3 regions of the Cellulosimicrobium composti genome follow, and region 2 is predicted to be linked to each of the others. Evidence: predicted binding sites of a transcription regulator. Region 2 holds the regulator's gene; each other region holds the start of a gene.
The links. Region 2 encodes Rex, which represses fermentation and respiration genes when NADH is low (regulators of the CRP and FNR family bind a similar motif). Its sites were predicted from a motif close to CTTGTGAANNNNTTCACAAG; they were not measured.

Region 1 (5,073 bases), on a different contig from region 2:
CGATGCTCGAGCCCGTGGGCCTCAAGCCGTTCGCGCAGGCCTTCCCCGAGCGCACGTTCGACGTCGGCATCGCGGAGCAGCACGCGGCGACGTCGGCGGCCGGCATGGCGTTCGCGGGGCTGCACCCCGTCGTCGCCGTCTACGCGACGTTCCTCAACCGCGCGTTCGACCAGGTCCTCATGGACGTCGCGCTGCACAAGGCCGGCGTGACGTTCGTGCTCGACCGCGCCGGCATCACGGGAGACGACGGCGCGAGCCACAACGGCATGTGGGACATGGCGATGCTGCGCGTCGTGCCGGGACTGCGGCTCGCGGCCCCGCGCGACGAGGCGACGCTGCGGACGGCGCTGCGCGAGGCCGTGGACGTCGACGACGCGCCGACGGTCGTGCGCTACCCCAAGGGCGCGCTCTCGGACCCGCTGCCCGCCGTGGACACCGTGGACGGCGTCGACCTGCTCGCCGTGCCGGGCGACGCCCCGGCGGCTGCGCAGGACGCGGCACCGCGCGCGCGGGTCCTGCTCGTCGGGCCGGGGTCGATGGCGCGCGTCGCGCTCGGTGCGGCCGAGTCGCTCACCGCGCACGGCGTGGACGTCACCGTCGCCTCGCCCACGTGGGTGCTCCCGATGCCGAGCGCGCTCGTCAAGCTCGCGGGCGAGCACGACCTCGTCGTGAGCGTCGAGGACGGCGTCGCCGACGGCGGCGTGGGCGCTCTCCTCGCGCAGCGCTCGCTCGAGGCGGGCGTGCGCACGCCGGTGCACGCGCTCGGCCTGCCCGCCCAGTTCCTCGACCACGCGACGCGCGACCAGGTGGCTGCGACCTACCGCCTCACCGCGGCGGACGTCGCGCGCGACGTGCTCGACGCGCTCGCGACGCTCGCGCACGACTGACGCCCCCGCGCGGGCGGGCACACGTCCGGCGCACCGACGCACCCGGCCGGGTGCGTCGGCAGACCCGGCCGGGCGCGTCGGCAGACCCGGCCGGGCGCGTCGGCAGACCCGGCCGGGTGGGCCGCGGGTCCGCGCGCCGGACCACCCTCCGGTCCCGTGCAGCGCGCGGGTAGGGTCCGACGCGTGATCTGGCTCCTCGACCTCGACAACACGCTCGTCGGGCGCGACGACGCGTTCGCGCTCTGGGCGGCGGACGCGGTCGCGCGGGCCGGCGGCAGCGGCGACGACCTCGCGGCGATCGTCGCGGCGGACGGCGGCGGCTTCGCGCGCAAGACCGACGTGGCGCGCGTCATCGCCGACCGGCTCGGGTGGGAGGCGGACCTGCCCGCGGTGGTCGAGCGGTTCCGCGCCGGCATCCTCGCGCACGTGCGCGCGTACCCGGGTGTGCCCGCGCTGCTCGACGGGCTGCGCGCCGAGGGCGACCGGGTGGTCGTCGTGACGAACGGGACCTCCGCGCAGCAGCGCGGCAAGATCGCCCGCTGCGCGCTCGCGCCGCACGTGGACGCGGTCGTCGTGTCCGAGGAGGAGGGCGCGGCCAAGCCCGACCCCCGGCTCCTGGAGGTCGCGCTCGGGCGTGTCGGTGCGGACGGCGCGGACCGCCGGGACGTCTGGATGGTCGGGGACGCGCTGCACGCGGACGTCGCGGCGGGGCGCGCCGCCGGAGTGCGCACCGGGTGGGTGTCGCACGGCCGGGACGCGGGCGACGGCCCGGCCCCGGACGTCGTGGGCCGCACGGTGCACGACGTCGTCGCGGCGGTGCGCGCCCTCGCAGCACCCGCCGGACCGGCGCCCGCGCGCCCGTAGCCCGACGAGAGCCACGGGCGCGCGGGGCTCAGGAGTGCGTGACCTCCACGGACTTCTCCACGACGGCGCGCAGGTCGCCCCCTGACGCCGCGAACCACGCGCGCTGGCGCGCGGCGCCGTTGCCTCCCGACCACACGCGGCCCAGCAGCTCGGTGACGGCGTCGAGGTCGCCCGCGTCGACGAGCGCGTCGCGCACGTGGGCGACGAGCTGGCCGACGACGTCGTGCGCGGGCGCCGGTCGCCAGGTCAGCGGCGAGACGAGGTCGTCCTCGAGGCCGGAGCGGCCCGCGCGCCACGCGGCGGTGCGCAGGATCTCCGGGCGCAGCTCGGGGGGCGGGGTGCCCTGCGCGGCCTCGCGCGCGGCGGTCTCCACGAGCCCGCGGCTGAGAGCCGCGACGAGCGTCGCGGTGTCGGGGTCGAGGCACACGTCGGCGACGCGGATCTCGACCGTCGGGTACCGCGAGGACAGGCGCGCGTCGAAGTAGACCATGTTCTCGTCGAGGATCGTCCCGGTCGCGACGAGCCCGTCGACCGCCTCGCGGTACGCCTCGGGCGTGCCGAACGCACGGGTGGGTCCCGCCGTCGGCCAGCGCGACCAGACCTGCGAGCGGAAGCTCGCGTACCCGCTGTCCTCGCCCTGCCAGAACGGGGAGTTCGTGCTCAGGGCGAGCAGCGTCGAGAGCCAGGGGCCGATGCGGTCGAGCACGGCGACGCCCTCGACGTCGTCCGCGACGGCGACGTGCACGTGGCACCCGCTCGTGAGCTGCTCGCGCGCGGTGAGCCCGAACGCGGCGCGCGCCTCGAGGTAGCGCAGGCGGGAGACCGTCGTCCCCTCGAACGGCAGGGGAGAGGTGGACAGCGCGGCGACGCGCGCGCCGACCGTGTCCGCGGCCTCCTGGGCGCGGCGTCGGCCGTCGCGGATCTCCGTCGCGAGGTCGTCGAGCTCGCGGCGCGGGTGCGTCGCCGTCTCGAGCTGCTCCTCCATGAACTCGGACTCGAGCGACCCTGTGCCGCCGCCCTTGTCGTCGGTGCCCGACGCCTCCAGTGCCTCGGCGGCACGGGCGACGGGCTGCCCGTCGTCGCCGACGAGCAGGAACTCTTCCTCGACCCCTACGGTGCGCTTCACCCGGGAAGTCTCACACGGAAGGCGTCTGCTCGTCGGGCGAGCGTGTGACGTGCGTCCGTGTCGTGCGTCACCGACGTCCCGGGCGCGTAATGCACGAGGCTCCTGGACCCTTGTGAAGGTCATCACAAGGACCTCCGGCGAGAGGTGACGAACCGCCCAGGAGCCGCAGGATCAAGCCGTTCCCGGTGGGTCCCGCCCGCCTCGGGACCTAGGTCCTCGGACGTCCCGGAACCGGTCCGCGCGGGGCCTCGCGAACCTAGCCTGGAGGTGGCGAAGGAGCCCGCCGGACCTCGACCGAGAGCCTCCACCCGGGGCCTCGCGGGACCGGCGGTTCCGGCCGGCGCGCGGACCCGCGCGTCAGGCACGAGGGAGGTCCAGATGACCAGCGTTTCCGAGGCACCCGGCACGACGAGCGGCGTCCGCGCGGAGGGTGCCCCGAGCACCGACTCCGCCCACGTCCCCGCGTGGGAGGGCTTCACCGACGGGCCGTGGCGCGACACGGTCGACGTGCGGGACTTCATCCAGCGCAACTACCGCCCGTACACGGGCGACGCGTCGTTCCTCGCCGGGCCCACGGAGCGCACGACCGGCATCTGGGCCGCGCTCTCGGCGATGTTCCCCGAGGAGCGCGAGCGGGGCGTCTACGACGTCGACCCGCACACGCCCGCGGGCATCACCGCGCACGCGCCGGGGTACATCGACAAGGCGCACGAGGTGATCGTGGGCCTGCAGACCGACGGCCCGCTCAAGCGCGCGATCATGCCCAACGGCGGGTGGCGCATGGTCGAGGGCGCGCTGACGACCTACGGCTACGAGGTCGACGAGACCCTGAAGAAGGTCTTCACCGAGTACCGCAAGACGCACAACCAGGGCGTGTTCGACGTCTACCCGCCGAACGTGCGCGCCGCGCGCTCGTCGCACATCATCACCGGCCTGCCCGACGCCTACGGCCGCGGCCGGATCATCGGCGACTACCGCCGCGTCGCCCTGTACGGCGTGGACGCCCTGATCGCCGCGAAGAAGCTCGACAAGCTCGAGCTCGACACGCGCCCGTTCAGCGAGGCCGTCGTGCGCGAGCGCGAGGAGCACGCGGAGCAGATCCGCGCGCTCGGCGAGCTCAAGGACATGGCGGCCGAGTACGGCTACGACATCTCCCGCCCGGCGACGTCGGCCCGCGAGGCCGTGCAGTGGCTCTACTTCGCGTACCTCGCCGCGGTGAAGGAGCAGAACGGCGCCGCGATGTCGCTCGGGCGCACGTCGACGTTCCTCGACATCTTCATCGACCGCGACCTCGAGGCCGGCCGCCTCACGGAGTCCGAGGCGCAGGAGATCATCGACGACTTCGTCATCAAGCTGCGCATCGTGCGGTTCCTGCGCACGCCCGAGTACGACGCCCTGTTCTCCGGCGACCCGACGTGGGTCACCGAGACGATCGGCGGCATGGGTGAGGACGGGCGCCCGCTCGTCACGAAGAACTCGTTCCGGTTCCTCCAGACGCTCTACAACCTCGGCCCGGCCCCCGAGCCGAACATGACGGTCTTCTGGAGCCCCGACCTGCCGCAGGGGTTCAAGGACTACTGCGCGCAGGTCTCGATCGACACCTCGGCCGTGCAGTACGAGTCGGACGAGCTCATCCGCGCGCACTGGGGCGACGACGCGGCGATCGCGTGCTGCGTGTCGCCGATGCGGGTCGGCAAGCAGATGCAGTTCTTCGGGGCGCGCGTGAACCTCGCCAAGACGCTGCTCTACGCGATCAACGGCGGGCGCGACGAGATCACGGGCAAGCAGGTCTCGCCCGTGGCGGCGCCCGTCGAGGGCGACGTGCTCGACTTCGACGACGTCATGGCGAAGTTCGACGCGACGATGGACTGGCTGGCGGCGACGTACGTCGAGGCGCTCAACTGCATCCACTGGTCGCACGACAAGTACGCGTACGAGCGCATCGAGATGGCGCTGCACGACAAGGACGTGCTGCGGACCATGGCGTGCGGCATCGCGGGCCTGTCCGTCGCGGCGGACTCGCTGTCGGCGATCAAGCACGCGAAGGTCTCCGTCGTCCGCGACGAGCGCGGCCTCGTCGTCGACTACGTCACCGAGGGCGAGTACCCGACGTTCGGCAACGACGACGACCGGGCCGACGCGATCGCCGTCGACCTCGTCGAGCGGTTCATGGCGAAGGTCCGCACGCACCCGACG
Region 2 (5,073 bases):
CGGCAGGAGGTCGGCGACCGGCTCGGTGTAGTGCAGCGCGACGAGGCGGTCGTCCTCGAAGTGCAGCGACGTGAGCGACGCGAGCGAGCACTCGCGCTTGCGAGGGTCGTGCCACAGGCGGCGGTTCTCGTAGCTGAGGCGCGTGAGCCAGACGGGGAGCTGGTGGCTGACGAGCAGCGCCTCGCGCCCCGCGGCCTTGTCCCGCGCGTCGGCGACGGCGGCCCGCATGCGCGCGACCTGCTCGACGTACGGCTCGCCCCACGACGGGCGGAACGGGTTCCACAGGTGGCGCCAGTGCTGCGGGTGCCGCAGCGAGCCGTCGCCGACGCCGAACGTCATGCCCTCGAAGTGGTTCGCGGCCTCGATGAGTCGGTCGTCGGTGCCGAGCTCGAGACCGAACGTCTCCGCGGCGGGCGTCGCCGTCTCCTGCGCACGCTGCAGGGGGGACGCGACGACGACGGCGAGGTCGGCCCGCGGCCGCGACGTCCCGTCGGGGCGGGGCTCGCCCGCGAGGTGCGCGGCGACGCGGCGGGCCATCTCGTGGCCGCGCTCGGACAGGTGGTAGCCGGGGATGCGGCCGTACAGGACGCCGTCGGGGTTGTGGACCTCGCCGTGGCGCAGGAGGTGGACGATGGTGGAGACCATGCGCACCAGTGTCCCGCACTCCGCGGGCCGGGTGGCACCGTGCCCGGGTGACGCGCGACGTCAGGAGGTGCGTTCCGCCTTGCACGCGGCGGCAACGGCGGCCATCGCCTCGCCGAGCGCGCGGAACTGCTCGGGGGTGAGGACGTCGACCATGTACCGCCGCACGGCCGCGACGTGCGCGGGCGCGGACGCGACGAGCACGCGGTAGCCCTCGCTCGTCATCGCGCAGTTGACGCCGCGCCGGTCGCCCGTGCTCGCCGAGCGGCGCACGAGGCCGCGCGCCTCCATGCGCGCGACCGTGTGCGTGACGCGGCTGCGCGAGCGCGCGAGACCGTCCGCGAGCGCCGACATGCGCAGCGTGTGGTCCGGGCTCTCCGAGAGCCGCACGAGCAGCTCGTACTCGTTGAGGGAGACGTCGGAGCGTTCCTCGTGGTCGCGGCCCACGGCTTCGATGAAGCGCACCGTCCCGTCGAGGTAGGCGCGCCAGAGCCGCTGCTGCTCGGCGTCGAGCCAGCGGGGCTCGTCGGTCGCGGAGGCGGTGCGGGGTGCGGACGTCATCGGGGGGTTGTCGACGTCGTTGCTCGTCATGGGTCCTCGTGCGGTGTGCGGAGGGGCGCGGTCAGGTGCGGGGCGTCGTCCCACATTGTTCCACCCCACCGGGAATAGACGGATCGACCGTCGCTGTTGATACGCTCCGTACGAAGTTGAACCTTCAACCAAGTCGGTCCGCGGACCACGACCCTCACAGGAGCATCCATGGCCTCGTCGCTGCCCACCGGGCTCACCTCCGGCACCTACGCCCTCGACTCGTCCCACTCGCAGGCGGCCTTCACCGTCCGCCACGCCGGCATCTCCAAGGTGCGCGGCACGCTCGCCATCACGGCCGGCACCATCACCGTGGGCGACGACCTCGAGACGACCGCCGTGACCGCCGAGCTCGACGCCGCGTCCGTGAGCACGGGCGACGAGAACCGCGACAACCACCTGCGCAGCGCGGACTTCTGGGACGCCGAGAACAAGCCGACGTGGACCTTCACGTCGACGCGCATCACCGGCGACGGCGACGACTACGTCGTGGCGGGCGACCTCACCATCAACGGCGTGACCAAGCCGGTCGAGCTCGAGACCGAGTTCGCGGGCACCGCGACCGACCCGTTCGGCAACTCGCGCGCCGGGTTCGAGGCCACCACCGAGATCTCGCGCAAGGAGTTCGGCCTCACGTGGAACGCCGCGCTCGAGACCGGCGGCGTCCTCGTGGGCGACAAGATCAAGATCTCGCTCGACGTCTCGGCCATCAAGCAGGCCTGACGACGTCCCGGGGCCTCCCGGGAAGGGCGCTCCCGGCAGGGCGCCGGGCGACGGGGTCGCGTGCGCGAGCACGCGGCCCCGTCGTCGTCCTCCGGCGGGCCCCCCGGGGTCCCGGACGGGCGCCGCGGCCCGTCGGCTCAGCGCCCCTGCGACTCCGCGAGGGCGCGCGCCTGCGAGTGGAACGCGAGGATCTGCAGCTCGCTGCCGACGTCGACCCCGCGCACGTCGACGTCCGGGGGCACCTGCAGCGCGCGCGGCGCGAAGTTGAGGATCTCGCGCACGCCCGCCGCGACGACCCGGTCCGCCACCGCCTGCGCGTGGGCCGCGGGCGTCGCGAGCACGACGATCGACACCTTCTCGCGCTCGACGACCTCCTCGAGCGCGTCGACGTGCTCCACGACGAGGCCCGCCGCGCGCGTGCCCACCACGTCCGGCGACGCGTCCAGGAGCGCCGCGACGTGGAAGCCGCGCTGCTCGTAGCCCGAGTAGTTGGCGAGCGCGTGCCCGAGGTTGCCGATCCCGATGATCGCGATGCGGTGCTCATCGACGAGGCCGAGGGCCTCGGTGATGTACTGCGCGAGCGAGTCGACGTCGTACCCGACGCCGCGCGTCCCGAACGAGCCGAGGAACGACAGGTCCTTGCGCAGCTGCGCGGGCCCGACGCCGGAGAGCTCCGCGAGCTCCACCGACGACGTCGTCGCCACCCCGCGCGACACGAGATCGCGCAACGCCCGCAGGTAGGAGGGGAGCCGCGCCACCGTCGCGCTCGGGATCCCCGGCGCCGTCACCTCACCGACTACCTGCTCAGCCACCCGTCACCTCGCCGTCACTGGGACCGTCCTCGTCGACGGTCGCGCTCTTCCGGGGGAATCATCCCAGGTCCGTGCGCGCGGCCGAAATCCTGGCGACCGCGCGCGCGAGCCGCCGGGCGTCGACCCGCCAGAAGCCCTGCTGCACGCCCCCGACCGTGACGACCGGGACGTACTCGCCGTACTGCTCGCGCAGCGCCGGGTCCGCGTCCGGGGCGTCGACGTCGACCTCCGCCCACGCGACCCCCGCCTCGGCGCACACCGCCTCGACGACGGCGCGCGCGTCGTCGCACAGGTGGCACCCCGCGCGGCCGTACAGCAGGACGGGAGGGGTCGGGGCGTCGGGCGTGCTCACGCCCCCAGCGTACGAGGAGCCGCGGGCGCGACCGCCTAGAGTAGACGCATGGCGACGTCTTCCGGCCCGGGCCCTGACCTGCCCCCCGGGTCGACCGGCGAGGACGCGCCCGGCGCCGGACGCCCCGCCCCACCGCCCCCGCACCGCGTCGCCGCGTTCTTCGACGTCGACAACACGATCATCCGCGGCGCCTCGTCGTTCCACCTCGCACGCGCCCTCTACCAGCGCGAGTTCTTCTCCACGCTCGACATCGTGCGCTTCGCGGTGCACCAGGCGCGCTACCTCCTCTTCGGCGAGAACAAGCAGCAGATCGACCGCATCCGGTCGCGCGCGCTCGCGCTCATCGCCGGGCGCTCCGTCGCGGAGGTCACCGCGATCGGCGAGGAGGTGTACGACACCGTCCTGTCGCTGCGCATCTACCCCGGCACGCGGCGCCTGCTCGACGAGCACCTCGCGGCGGGGCACCAGGTGTGGCTCGTCTCGGCGACGCCCGTCGAGATCGGCGAGCTCATCGCCCGCCGTCTCGGCACGACCGGCGCCCTCGGCACCGTCGCGGAGCACGAGGACGGCTTCTACACCGGCCGGCTCGTGGGCGACATGATGCACGGCCGCGCCAAGGCCGCCGGCGTGCGCGCCCTCGCCGAGCGCGAGGACATCGACCTGGCCGCGTCCTACGCCTACGGCGACTCGCTCAACGACGTCGCCATGATGGAGGCCGTCGGGCACCCGTGCCCCATCAACCCCGACGCGCGCCTGCGCCGCCACGCCCAGGACGTCGGGTGGCCGATCCGCGAGTTCCGCGGCCGGCGCCGCCGCGTCGCGCGCAGCAGCGTGCGCACCGCGAGCTGGGCCGGCGCCGCGTGGGCCGCCGCGCTCGTCCTGCGCTCCGTGCGCCGCGCCGTCGACCGCCGCATCGCCCGCCTCTGACGCCCTGGGGCTGCGGGTCGGCGGGGCGGTGGCGGCGCCGCACCGCGGGCGCAGACGCGTCGAGCCCGGTCCCTCGGGAGGGGCCGGGCTCGACGACGGGTCGGCGCGTCAGGACGCGCGCGACGTCACTTCTTGTTGCGACGCTGGTGACGCGTCTTGCGAAGCAGCTTGCGGTGCTTCTTCTTGGCCATGCGCTTGCGGCGCTTCTTGATGACGGAGCCCATACGGTCCTCGCAATGCTCGAACGGCGTGTCGGTCGGCGACCGGTCGACCGGCCGCGTGTGGTCCACGGTTGATCGGGGCGCCCCGGCGACCACTGGGGCGCCGCGAGCCGACCAACACGAGAGAAATCCGCCCCCTAGCCTACCTGCTCGCGCTCGTGCCCCGGTACGTGGACGGGCACCCGGGCACCGGACGGGCGCACGACGGCGCGCGGTCGGGCCCGCTCAGTCGAAGTGCGGGTCGAGGCCCAGGAGCGGGAAGACGGCGCGGCGCGTGGCGGCGACGGCGCGGTCGACCTCGTCGTCCGGGTCGTAGCCGCTGCGCCAGCGCCGCACCTCCACGGGCGGGCCGAACTCCCGCGGGGCGTCGAACCCGGCGACCTCGGCGACGCGCGCGCGCCACTCCTGCGGCAGCGGCGCGCCCGCGGTCACAGGACGGTGCACGACCTCCCCCACCACGGCCGACCACACGAGCGGCACGACCCGCGCGATCGCGTACCCGCCGCCGCCGAGCGCGAGCCACCGCCCGCCCGTGAGCTCGTGCGCGAGGTCGTGCACCCACGCGGCGGCGGTGCGCTGCGCGTCGACCGAGACGTCGAGGTCGGACAACGGGTCCTCGCCGTGGGCGTCGCACCCGTGCTGCGTGACGAGGACGTCGGGCCCGAAGGTCCGCAGCACCGCCGGCACGACGGCGTCGACCGCCCGCAGCCACCGCGCGCCGTCGGTGCGGCGCGGCAGCGCGACGTTGACGGCGGTGCCCTGCGCCCGGGGCCCCCCGACGTCCGTGGCGAAGCCCGTCCCGGGGAAG
Region 3 (5,073 bases), on a different contig from region 2:
GCAGCGCGAGGTCGTCGAGACGGCTCATGAACGCCCGCTCGTCGACGCCCTGCGCGGCGAACGTCGGCTCGATGCCGACCTTGGCCCGCAGCTCCTCGACCGCCGTCGCGTACGACTCGACGCCCTCCTCCGGGGTGGAGGCCGGGAGGCCGAGGTGCTTCGCGATCTCCTGGAACCGCTCCGGGGCCACGTAGCGCTCGTACTTGGGCCAGCTCGTGAGCTTCGTGGGCACCTGGCCGTTGTAGCGGATCACGTGCGGCAGGAGCACCGCGTTGGTGCGCCCGTGCACGAGGTGGAAGGTCGAGCCCACGGTGTGCGCCATGGCGTGCACGATGCCGAGCATCGCCGAGCCGAACGCCATGCCCGCGATGGTCGCCGCGTTGTGCATCTTCTCGCGGGCCTTCGGGGCCGCCGCGCCCTGCGTGACCGAGTCCTCGACGTTCTCGAAGACCATCTTGATCGCCTGCAGGCACAGCCCGTCGGTGAAGTCGTTCGCGTAGACCGAGACGAACGCCTCGGTCGCGTGCGTGAGGGCGTCGAAGCCCGAGTCGGCCGCGAGCTTCGCCGGCATGGTGTCCGTGAGGACCGGGTCGACGATGGCGACGGTCGGGGTGAGCGCGTAGTCCGCGAGCGGGTACTTGAAGCCCGTCTCCGGGTCGGTGATGACCGCGAACGGCGTCACCTCCGCGCCGGTGCCCGACGACGTCGGGATGCACACGAGCTTCGCCCTGCCCCCGAGCTCCGGGAACTTGTACGCGCGCTTGCGCACGTCGAAGAACTTCTCGCGCATGTCGGCGAACTCGATCTCCGGGTGCTCGTACCGCAGCCACATGACCTTGGCGGCGTCCATCGGCGAGCCGCCGCCGATCGCGATGATCGTGTCCGGCTCGAAGTCGCGCATCGACTCCGCGCCGCGGTTCACGGTCCCGACGCTCGGCTCGGGCTCGACCGCGTCGATGACCTGGATCGCGACCTTCTCCTCGCGGCGGGCGAGGACGTCGAGCACGCGGTCCACGACGCCGATGCGGCTCATGACCTTGTCGGTGACGATCGTGACGCGGTGCACGTCGCGCATCTGCGCGAGGTACTGGATCGAGTTGGGCTCGAAGTACGTCTTGGCCGGCACCTTGAACCACTGCATGTTGTTGTTGCGCCGCCCGATCCGCTTGACGTTGATGAGGTTGACCGCCGAGACGTTGTTCGACACCGAGTTGGCGCCGTAGCTGCCGCAGCCGAGCGTGAGCGACGGGAGCAGCGCGTTGTAGATGTCGCCGATGCCGCCGAGCGACGTCGGGCTGTTCCAGAGCACGCGCACCGCCTTGACGCGCGAGCCGTACTCCTCGACCAGCGCCTCGTCCGCCGTGTGGATCGCGGCGGAGTGCCCCAGGCCGTCGAGCTCGACCATGCGCTCCGCGAGCCGGACGCCGTGCTCGGTGTCGCGCGCGCGCAGGACGGCGAGGACGGGCGTGAGCTTCTCGCGGCTCAGCGGCTCGTGGGGGCCGACGTCGTCGATCTCGGCGAGGATGATCGACGTGTCGTCGGGGACCTCGAAGCCGGCCTCGCGCGCGATCCAGGTGGGCGACTTGCCCACGACCTGCGGGTTGAGCCTGGCGCCGGCGCAGTTCGCGCCCGTCGCCTCGACGCCGAAGATCAGGCGCTCGAGCATCGCCTTCTCGGCCGGGGTCGCGCGGTAGGCGTGCAGGCGGGCCAGCTCCCGCATCGCGTCGTCGTAGACGACGTCGTCGAGGATGAGCGCCTGCTCCGACGCGCACACCATGCCGTTGTCGAACGCCTTCGACATCACGACGTCGTTGATCGCGCGGCCGAGGTCGGCGCTCTTCTCGACGTAGGCGGGGACGTTGCCCGCGCCGACGCCGAGCGCCGGCTTGCCGGCCGAGTAGGCCGCGCGGACCATGCCGTTGCCGCCCGTGGCGAGGATGAGCGCGACGCCCGGGTGGTGCATGAGCGTGTTCGTCGCCTCGATCGACGGGTGCTCGACCCACTGGATGCAGTCCTCCGGTGCGCCGGCCGCGACCGCGGCCTCGCGCACGATGCGGGCCGCCTCGACCGACGAGCGCTGCGCGCTCGGGTGGAACGCGAACACGACGGGGTTGCGCGTCTTGAGCGCGATGAGCGACTTGAAGATCGTGGTCGACGTCGGGTTGGTCACCGGCGTCACGGCGCACACCACGCCGACGGGCTCGGCGATCTCGACAACGCCCGTGAGCTCGTCGCGACCGATGACGCCGACGGTCCTGAGGTTCGCCATCGAGTTGGGCACGTGCTCGCACGCGAAGATGTTCTTCGTCGCCTTGTCCTCGAACACGCCTCGCCCGGTCTCGGCGACGGCCATCTGCGCGAGGTGGCCGTGCTGGTGCAGGCCGGCGACGGACGCCTTGAGGACGATCCGGTCGACGTCCTCCTGCGTGAGGCTCATGAACTGCTCGAGCGCCTTGCGGGCGCGCTCGACGAGGACGTCGATCTCGTGAGTGGTGCGGGTGTCCTCGGTGCGGGTCTCGGTCGTCGTGCGGGCGCTCGTCGCGCTCATGCGTCCCCTCCGGTGCCCGGGCGGGCGTCGGCCGCGGGTGCTGCCGGGGACGGATTGCCCCGGCTCCTTCAGCGGTCTCTCTACTTGTGAAGACTTTCACAAGATGCCGGTCCCCACAAGGTCTCCGCCGCGGTGCGGGCCCAAGGTCCCGCCGCCCTCGTGACCTCCGCACCACCACGCGCGCCGTCGCCGTAGGGTGGGTGACCATGACCGCCGAGCAGACGACGAGCCCCTCCCGCACACCCGAGAGCTCCGGCCAGGCCGTCCCCGCCGACCACGCCGCGGCGCACGACCCCTACCTGTGGCTCGAGGACGTCGACGGCGACGAGGCCCTGGCCTGGGTCCGGGCGCGCAACGCCGAGGTCGCCGCGACGCTCGAGACCGCCGACGAGTTCACGGCGACCGAGCGCGCGATCCGCGAGGTGCTCGACTCCGACGCCAAGATCCCCGAGGTCTCGAAGATCGGCGACCGGTACTACAACTTCTGGCGCGACGCGCAGCACGAGCGCGGCGTCTGGCGCCGCACGACGCTCGACTCCTACCGCACGGACGAGCCCGAGTGGGAGACCGTGCTCGACCTCGACGCGCTCGCCGCCGCCGAGGGCGAGTCCTGGGTCTGGCACGGCGCGACCGTCCTGCGCCCGACGCCCGAGCAGCTCGCCGCGGGCGAGCCGTGGCGCCACGCGCTCGTCGAGCTCTCCCCCGGCGGCTCCGACGCCGACGTCACGCGCGAGTTCGACCTCGTCGAGAAGCGGTTCGTCGCGCCCGAGGAGGGCGGCTTCCTCCGCGCCGAGGCGAAGGGCTCGCTCGGCTGGCTCGACGCCGACACCGTGTACGTCTTCACCGACTTCGGGGAGGGCACGCTCACGCCCTCCGGCTACCCGCGCGTCGTCAAGCTCTGGACGCGCGGCACCCCGCTCGAGGACGCCGTGACCGTCTACGAGGGCACGGACGAGGACATGTACATCTCGGCCTGGCGCTCGCACACGCCCGGGTTCGAGCGCGACTTCGTGCACCGGTCCAAGGCCTTCTACTCCGACGAGCTCTACCTCGCCGAGAACCCCGGGACGCCCGAGCAGCGCCTGACGAAGATCGACGTGCCGGACTCGGCCGAGGTCGGCGTGCGCCGCGAGTGGATGCTCGTCGAGCTGCGCGACGACTGGACCGTCGGCGGCACCACCTACCGCGCGGGCTCGCTCCTCGCGGCCCGCTTCGACGACTTCCTCACGGGCGACCGCGGCTTCACCGTGCTCTTCGAGCCGAGCGCGACGACGTCGCTCGCGGGCGCCACGTGGACGCGCCACCACCTCGTGGTCAACGTCCTGGACGACGTGAAGAACCGGCTGCACGTGCTCACCCCGCCGGACGCCCCCGCGACCGCCGGCGACGGGACGCCCGCCGGGCAGGACGCCGCGGACGCGCCGTGGGTGCGCTCCGAGCTCCCCGGACTGCCCGCGCTCGGGACGGTCGCCGTCGGCGCGGTCGACCCCGTCGACTCCGACGACCTCTGGCTCGTCACGACCGACTACCTGACGCCCACGACGCTCTCGCTCGTGTCGCTCGGCGACCACCCCGGCGAGGCGGGCGCGCCCGAGGTCGTCAAGTCCAACCCCGCGTTCTTCGACGCCGACGGCATGACCGTCGCGCAGCACTTCGCCACGTCCGACGACGGCACGCGCGTGCCGTACTTCGTCGTCGGCCGGGCGGACCTCGTCGAGGGCACGGGCGCCGCCCCGACGCTGCTGTACGGGTACGGCGGCTTCGAGATCTCGCTCACCCCCGCCTACTCCGGCGCGCTCGGACGGGCCTGGCTGGCGCAGGGCGGCGTCTACGTCGTCGCGAACATCCGCGGCGGCGGCGAGTACGGCCCCGCCTGGCACCAGGCCGCGCTCCGGGCGAACCGCCACCGCGCCTACGAGGACTTCGCCGCCGTCGCGCGCGACCTCGTGGCCCGCGGGATCACGACGCCCGAGCACCTGGGCATGGAGGGCCGCTCCAACGGCGGCCTGCTCGCCGGGAACATGCTCACGCAGTACCCCGAGCTCTTCGGCGCCGTGATCGTCGGCGTCCCGCTGCTCGACATGCGCCGCTACACGAAGCTCCTCGCCGGCGCGTCGTGGGCCGCCGAGTACGGCGACCCGGACGACCCCGAGCAGTGGGAGTTCCTCCGCACGTTCTCGCCGTACCACCTGTTCGACCCCGAGCGCGACTACCCGCCCGTGCTGTTCACGACGTCGACCAAGGACGACCGCGTCCACCCCGGCCACGCGCGCAAGCTCGCCGCGGCGATGCTCGCCGCGGGCAAGGACGTCACGTACTACGAGAACATCGAGGGCGGCCACGGCGGCGCCGCGAACAACGCCCAGGCCGCGCACATGGCCGCGGTGCACTACCGCTTCCTCGCCGAGCGCCTCGCCTGAGGGGGCGCTCCTGCCGCGTCGAGCAGGTGGTCCCGGGGGGGGGGGGGGGGGGGGGGGGGCGGGGGCCCCGGGGGGGGGGGGGGGGGGGGGGGGGGGGCCGGCGCG

Region 1: the regulator Rex is predicted to act here: its motif matches at 2,987-3,006, upstream of pflB (formate C-acetyltransferase).
Region 3: the regulator Rex is predicted to act here: its motif matches at 2,632-2,651, upstream of adhE (bifunctional acetaldehyde-CoA/alcohol dehydrogenase).

What each region holds. Positions count from the first base shown of each region.
Region 1 is NZ_JAAFAN010000014.1:60,421-65,493, forward strand. Features, by position in the region: gene dxs (1-deoxy-D-xylulose-5-phosphate synthase) at 1-887, shown strand, start outside; gene GYH36_RS06285 (HAD family hydrolase) at 1,071-1,751, shown strand; gene GYH36_RS06290 (carboxylate-amine ligase) at 1,780-2,877, opposite strand; gene pflB (formate C-acetyltransferase) at 3,256-5,073, shown strand, end outside.
Region 2 is NZ_JAAFAN010000031.1:226-5,298, forward strand. Features, by position in the region: gene GYH36_RS10460 (histidine phosphatase family protein) at 1-645, opposite strand, end outside; gene GYH36_RS10465 (MarR family winged helix-turn-helix transcriptional regulator) at 706-1,233, opposite strand; gene GYH36_RS10470 (YceI family protein) at 1,402-1,953, shown strand; gene GYH36_RS10475 (redox-sensing transcriptional repressor Rex) at 2,091-2,765, opposite strand; gene GYH36_RS10480 (glutaredoxin family protein) at 2,824-3,117, opposite strand; gene GYH36_RS10485 (HAD family hydrolase) at 3,166-4,044, shown strand; gene GYH36_RS10490 (30S ribosomal protein bS22) at 4,170-4,268, opposite strand; gene GYH36_RS10495 (acetoin utilization protein AcuC) at 4,491-5,073, opposite strand, start outside.
Region 3 is NZ_JAAFAN010000057.1:22,125-27,197, forward strand. Features, by position in the region: gene adhE (bifunctional acetaldehyde-CoA/alcohol dehydrogenase) at 1-2,548, opposite strand, end outside; gene GYH36_RS15055 (prolyl oligopeptidase family serine peptidase) at 2,755-4,968, shown strand.